Regions from separate parts of the Pseudomonas sp. PGPR40 genome, predicted to be linked through region 1. Evidence: riboswitches for the same ligand, from Rfam matches in the RefSeq annotation. Region 1 holds a riboswitch; the other holds the start of a gene.
What was found. A riboswitch is a leader RNA that binds a small molecule or an ion and turns the genes downstream of it on or off. The one in region 1 is predicted to bind cobalamin.
Positions count from the first base shown of each region.

Region 2: another riboswitch for cobalamin. It lies ahead of cobO (cob(I)yrinic acid a,c-diamide adenosyltransferase); the one in region 1 lies ahead of MEB48_RS11445 (CbtB domain-containing protein).

Region 1 is NZ_JAKLSP010000011.1:16,043-19,446, forward strand. It holds gene cobN (cobaltochelatase subunit CobN) at 1-51, opposite strand, end outside; gene cobW (cobalamin biosynthesis protein CobW) at 55-1,116, opposite strand; cobalamin riboswitch at 1,219-1,432, opposite strand; cobalamin riboswitch at 1,710-1,936, shown strand; gene MEB48_RS11445 (CbtB domain-containing protein) at 2,057-2,248, shown strand; gene MEB48_RS11450 (CbtA family protein) at 2,260-2,967, shown strand; gene MEB48_RS11455 (cobalamin biosynthesis protein) at 2,964-3,377, shown strand.
Region 2 is NZ_JAKLSP010000005.1:31,454-34,857, reverse strand. It holds gene MEB48_RS06185 (PQQ-dependent sugar dehydrogenase) at 1-486, opposite strand, end outside; gene MEB48_RS06180 (hypothetical protein) at 555-1,139, opposite strand; cobalamin riboswitch at 1,294-1,525, shown strand; gene cobO (cob(I)yrinic acid a,c-diamide adenosyltransferase) at 1,607-2,218, shown strand; gene MEB48_RS06170 (cobyrinate a,c-diamide synthase) at 2,229-3,404, shown strand, end outside.

The DNA.
Region 1 (3,404 bases):
AATGTTGTCATCCGACACGAAACCGCCGGGCTGGGTCCTGAGCAGGTGCATGGATTAAACGCTGAGCGCAGCGCGCAATTGCGCTTCGAGCGTAGTGGCATCCAGATCCTGACCGATCAATACCAGACGGGTAGTGCGCGCCTCTTCAGCGCCCCACTGACGGTCGAAGTGCTTGTCGAAGCGCGTGCCCACGCCCTGGATCAGCAGACGCATCGGCTTGTTCGGCACCGCTGCAAAACCTTTCACCCGAAGAATGCCGTGCTGAACTACCAATTGAGTCAGCGCATCCATCAGCAGGCTTTCGTCGGCTTGCGGCAGCTCGATAGAGATGGAATCGAACGCGTCATGGTCATGGTCGTCTTCACCTTCATGGTGATGATCGTGATGGCTGTGGCGGCTGTCGATGTGTTCTTCCGAACCGGCACCGAGGCCGATCAGCACGTCCAGTGGCAGACGACCGCTGCTGGCTTCGATGACTTTCACCGCTGGCGGCAGTTCTTCGGCGACTTCCAGGCGCACACGGGCCAGGTCTTCAGGGCTGATCAGGTCGGCCTTGTTGAGGATCACCAGGTCGGCGCTGGCCAGTTGGTCGGCGAACAGTTCGTGCAGCGGTGATTCATGGTCCAGGTTCGGGTCGAGTTTGCGCATGGCGTCGACCTGATCCGGGAACGCAGCGAAGGTGCCAGCGGCGACGGCCGGGCTGTCGACCACGGTGATCACCGCGTCGACGGTGCAGGCGCTGCGGATTTCTGGCCATTGGAAGGCTTGAACCAAAGGCTTTGGCAGGGCCAGGCCCGAAGTTTCGATGAGAATGTGGTCAAGGTCGCCACGACGCGCGACCAGTTCGCGCATCACCGGGAAGAATTCTTCCTGAACGGTGCAGCACAGGCAGCCGTTGGCCAGTTCGTAGACGCGACCGTTGGCTTCTTCTTCGGTGCAACCGATCGAGCACTGCTTGAGGATTTCACCGTCGATGCCCAGCTCGCCGAACTCGTTGACGATCACCGCGATACGGCGGCCCTGGGCGTTGTCGAGCATGTGGCGCAGCAAGGTGGTTTTGCCCGAGCCGAGGAAGCCGGTAACGATGGTGACGGGGAGTTTGGCCAGTGTTTTCATCGGATGCCCTTTGGCAAGGTGGCGGGCATACGGGACGACAATCGCTGCGGCAGGTGCGCGCGCGCAAGAGTTTCGCCACCGGATCACCCCGCCCGGTTGAAAGTGAGAATCTGTGTCGAGGCAGGTCTCCTGGCTGACGGTGTGCCAATCGTTCGACTGGCGTTTGCTGCGCCTTCCCGCGAACCTGATGGATCAGGGCTTGCAGTGGCGTGGCAGCGAACATCACCGTTCACAGTTGCGGGGGCAGCCGCGGCATCGACCGCGTTCCCTTCTTAGCTTCGGCAAACACCGAAGAACCTCGAAAGCGCAAGGCTACGCATCGTGTCGGGGCGGGTCAATGTCTTGTGGCACCCCGACCGGCCCCTTCGCGGGCAAGCCTCGCTCCTACAGAACGTGGTCGCCCACAATTTATCTTGATCGTTCCCACGCTCTGCGTGGGAATGCAGCCCGGGACGCTCTGCGTCCCATTCAGAGCCGAACGCGGAGCGTCCGTTGAGGCATTCCCACGCAGAGCGTGGGAACGATCAATGGAAACGCCTCGGTATCGAGTTGAGAACCCCTGCCAATTGACGCCCAACCCCCGCCCATGCTCTCCTACACGCCTTGTTACGGGTGCCCTTCACAGGGTGAAACGGGAAACCGGTGAATCATGTGCTTTACTCTAAAGCCATGTCATTCCGGTGCTGCCCCCGCAACGGTAAGCGAGTGAAGCGTCAGATCCACTGTGCCCGCATAGGGCATGGGAAGGTGATGCTTGCAGGTGTCGGCGCAAGCCCTGCCCCTCGCGAGCCCGGAGACCGGCCCGCAACACAAAGTGACTTTTACGTTCACTGAATAACAAATCCGCGGTGGGCGGGCGCTGTTCGAAATCTCTGCGTGCCCGGCGTGCGGAGGTTTTCATGCGCTCTATTCACCCGCTGACAGACCAGAGGGAAGCGCCATGTCGATCATCAGCAGTACCGCCAATAGCACCGCCAGCACCACTTCAACCTTGAGCCAACGCCTGACCGCCGCTTTTTGTGCGTCGATCCTTGGCGCTAGCCTTGTGTATTTCGCCGGTTTTTCGCACATCGAAGCGGTACACAATGCCGCGCACGATACCCGTCACAGTTCCGCCTTTCCGTGCCATTGAGACCTGCTGACATGATCAAGCGTATTGCGCAAACCGCAGGTTTCACCGGGCTGCTGGCCGCCCTGCTATTGACCCTGCTGCAAAGCTTCTGGGTGGCGCCGCTGATCTTGCAGGCCGAGACTTACGAAAAATCCGAACCGGCCGCTGTTGAAATCCACGAGCACGCCGCGGGCGCTGTCACCGCTCATACCCATGATGCCGAAGCCTGGGAGCCGGAAGATGGCTGGCAGCGCGTGCTGTCGACCACCGGCGGCAATCTGGTGGTAGCGGTCGGTTTCGCCCTGATGCTGGCAGGTCTCTACACCTTGCGCGCTCCACGCCGTACCTCCCAAGGTCTGCTCTGGGGTCTGGCCGGTTATGCGACGTTCGTGCTGGCGCCAACCCTCGGCCTGCCACCTGAGCTGCCGGGCACTGCCGCGGCGGATCTGGCGCAACGGCAGGTCTGGTGGATTGGCACTGCCGCATCCACCGCTGTCGGCATCGCGCTGATCGTGTTCAGCAGCCACTGGCTGATGAAGATCCTCGGCGTGGCGATTCTGGCCGTGCCTCATGTGATCGGTGCGCCGCAACCGGAAGTCCATTCGATGCTCGCTCCGCAAGCCCTGGAAACACAATTCAAAATCGCTTCGCAGCTGACCAACATGGCGTTCTGGCTGGCCCTGGGCCTGATCAGCGCCTGGTTGTTCCGCCGCAAAAGCGATGGCCAATACTCCGCATGACGGACGTCAGCGCAGCGCCGACCCTGGTGGTCGGCCTGGGTTGCCAGCGCGGCTGCCCCGTCAGCACGCTGCGGGCGCTACTCGATCAGGCGTTACAAGCCCATCAAATCGAGCTTCATGAGATCAAGGCCTTGGCCAGCATCGACCTCAAGCGCGAAGAACCTGGGCTGATCGAACTGGCCGAACAGTTGGCATTGCCCTTGACGTACTTCAGTAGCGAACAGTTGGCGGCCTATCAACCGCAACTCAGCCACCACTCAGACATCGCGTTCGAACGCACTGGCTGTTATGGCGTAGCGGAAAGTGCCGCGCTGGCACTGGCCGAACATTTGGCGCAGGCACCGGCAAAGTTGCTGATACCACGACAAAAATACGCCCAGGCCACCCTGGCATTGGCCAGCGCCGCGTAAAATCCCCGATAATCCCCGCCTTCGATC
Region 2 (3,404 bases), on a different contig from region 1:
ATTACCGACCAGAGTCATGCCGAAGGGCGAGTTGAGGTTTTCCAGGAATACCGTGCGAGTTTCAGCGACGCCGTCGTGGTCCTTGTCCCGCAGCAGGGTGATGCGGTTCGGGCTGGGGACGCCAGCCCCGGCGCGACCCATGACTTTGCCCATGACCCAGCCGCGAACGCCGCCACCATCGGGTTTGGGTGGTGCGTTGGTTTCAGCCACCAGCACATCGCCATTGGGCAGCACGTAGAGCCAGCGCGGATGATCGAGGCCTTCGGCAAACGCCGTCACCTGAGTCCCCGCCGCGGCGACAGGTTTCGCCCCTTCAGGCCACCCGATCGCCGGGGCGATGTTCACCGTCGGGATCAGGGTTTTATTCGGCTCTGGCAACTTGGGCGAGGGACCTGTGCCATCCGAAACTTGCAAGGTGGAGGTTTCACCACAGGCGGCGAGCCCTCCGGCGAGCGCGATGATGAAAACGAGCTGGGGTTTGCGCATTACTGATCTTCCCTATGAATGCATTGACGTAATCATAGAGAAGCGTAGACGCTCGATGGTTCAACCGGTCAGCCGCGGGCTTCCTTGAATAGCACGGCGATGCCGGGGTGATAGTTTCCGGCTTCGTTGCGCAACTTGCGGTAGGCATACGGGAAATACCAGGCTACGGCGCAGCAGTGTTCCTTCTGCAGGTCATCGACCATGTCCTGAAGTTCTTCGGGTGTAGCGCTCTGCTGAGCTTTTTGCGGCGCAACGAACAGGCAACCGAGTTTCAGGTCGCTGGCGTAGCTGATCCGCTTCGCGTCGCTGGTGATGTCCGCCAGTGCGTGGGTCAGGTTCAGGCTATTGACCCGCGGCCAGCGCTGGGTGGCCTGGAGATACGCGCGCTCTTCGCTGCTGGCGATAAACAGATCGGCGCGGGCGTTGCGTTCACCTTCTTCGTTCTGCTTGCGCGTCGGCGTTTGTTGCAAGGTGACCATTTCCGCCATCCAGGCCGCGGCGGAGAGCAGGCCGAGGTTGGCTTTTTCGTCGTACCAATAAGGTGTGTCGTTATCGCCGCGCACGGTGTTGTAGCGGTCGATACAGTCAAACCAGCGTTCCAGCACCGGTCGCAGGAATTCCAGCTTCGGATTGCTGATGATCATGCCTTGCATGTGGCTCACCCTTGTTATTGTGTTGTCAGGTTGTGGCTCTTTGATATCACTGCTGGCAGTGTGGCACAAGATTGGCGTCAGTTAATTGATCGATGGCAGTTATTCGCTCAGCGGCGCCCCGGCTTTAATTGACGCTCCACCCCCAACCCTCTAACCTTCGCGGCTTGTTTCAGGTGCTCTGTGGCGGTGGCCGACAGAGTGAAACAGGGAAGCCGGTGAGTGAATCTCTTCACCCGAAGAATGATCACGATCCCGGCGCTGCCCCCGCAACGGTAAATGAGTGAAGATTGCGCCTTGAGCCACTGTGTCGAACTGACATGGGAAGGCGCGCAGTCAGGCGTAAGCCGCTCATGAGCCCGGAGACCGGCCTGATCCATTCAGCGGCATCACGGTGGGCGATGCCAGGCTTTTTGCCGTCTATTCTTGTGCCTGCCCGCCGTTATCCAGCCTCAACGGAGAGCTCCCCCATGACTGATACCCCTGATCGTGACGAACGCCATCTGGCACGCATGCTGCGCAAAAAAGCCGTGATCGATGAACGCATCGCCAACTCGCCGAATGAATGCGGCCTGCTGCTGGTGCTGAGCGGCAATGGCAAAGGCAAGAGCAGTTCGGCGTTCGGTATGCTCGCACGATCAATGGGTCACGGCATGCAATGCGGCGTGGTGCAGTTCATCAAGGGGCGCACCAGCACCGGCGAGGAGCTGTTCTTCCGGCGCTTCCCGGAGCAGGTGCGTTTTCATGTGATGGGCGAGGGCTTTACCTGGGAAACCCAGGACCGCCAGCGCGACATCGCCGCCGCCGAAGCTGCCTGGGCGGTGTCCCGCGAATTGCTGCGCGATCCGGCCATTGGCCTCGTGGTGCTCGATGAATTGAACATCGCCCTCAAGCACGGCTACCTCGATCTCGATCAGGTGCTCAGCGACTTGCAGGCGCGTCCGCCGATGCAGCATGTGGTGGTCACCGGTCGTGGCGCCAAACAAGAGATGATCGAGCTGGCCGACACCGTCACTGAAATGGGCATGATCAAGCACGCCTTCCAGGCCGGAATCAAAGCGCAAAAAGGCGTCGAGTTGTGAACTGCACTTTATGAATAGCCATCGTCAATGCCCGGCGGTACTGATCGCCGCGCCGGCCTCCGGTCAGGGCAAGACCACCGTTACCGCCGCGCTCGCTCGTTTGCATCGCAATCGGGGGCGCAAAGTTCGCGTGTTCAAATGCGGCCCGGATTTTCTCGACCCGATGATTCTCGAGCGCGCCAGCGGTGCACCGGTCTATCAACTCGACATGTGGATGGTCGGCGAGCAAGAAAGTCGGCGTCTATTGTGGGAGGCCGCTGGCGAAGCCGATCTGATCCTCATCGAAGGTGTCATGGGGTTGTTTGACGGTACGCCATCCAGCGCCGATCTGGCGCGGCACTTCGGTGTGCCGGTGCTCGGCGTGATCGACGGCACCGCCATGGCGCAGACGTTTGGCGCGCTGGCCCTGGGCCTTGCGCGCTATCAGGCGGATTTACCGTTTGCCGGTGTGCTGGCCAACCGGGTCGGCACTGTGCGTCATGCGCAGTTGCTCGAAGGCAGCCTGACTGAAGGCTTGCGCTGGTACGGCGCATTGTCCCGGGAAACCGGCATCGAATTGCCAAGTCGGCATCTCGGTCTGGTTCAGGCCAGTGAATTGAATGATCTCGACCTGCGCCTCGATGCCGCGGCCGAGTCACTGGCCAGCAGTTGCGACGTCGCGCTACCGCCGGCCGTGGAATTCGCCGCGCCTGAAATGATCGCAGCCGAACCGTTGCTGGCCGGTGTGCGGATTGCCGTGGCCCGGGATGAAGCTTTCGCGTTTACCTATGGCGCAAGCCTGGATCTGTTGCGGGCCATGGGCGCCGAATTGTCTTTCTTCTCGCCGATCCGCGACACCGAATTGCCAGAAGCAGACAGCCTTTATCTGCCGGGCGGTTACCCCGAATTGCACCATGTGGCGTTGTCACAAAACACGTCGATGCTGACGGCGATCCGCGCTCACCACGCGGCGGGTAAACCGTTACTCGCCGAATGTGGCGGCATGCTGTATCTGCTGGATTCCTTGACCGATGTCGAGGGCACTCGCGCTGAACTGGTCGGCTTGCTGGCCGGTGATGCGGTGATGCAGAAGCGTCTTGCCGCGTTGGCCTTGCAGGCGGTCGAATTGCCGGAAGGTTTGTTGCGTGGGCACACCTATCACCACTCGTTGACCAGCACTGAACTTGAGCCGATTGCTCGTGGCTTG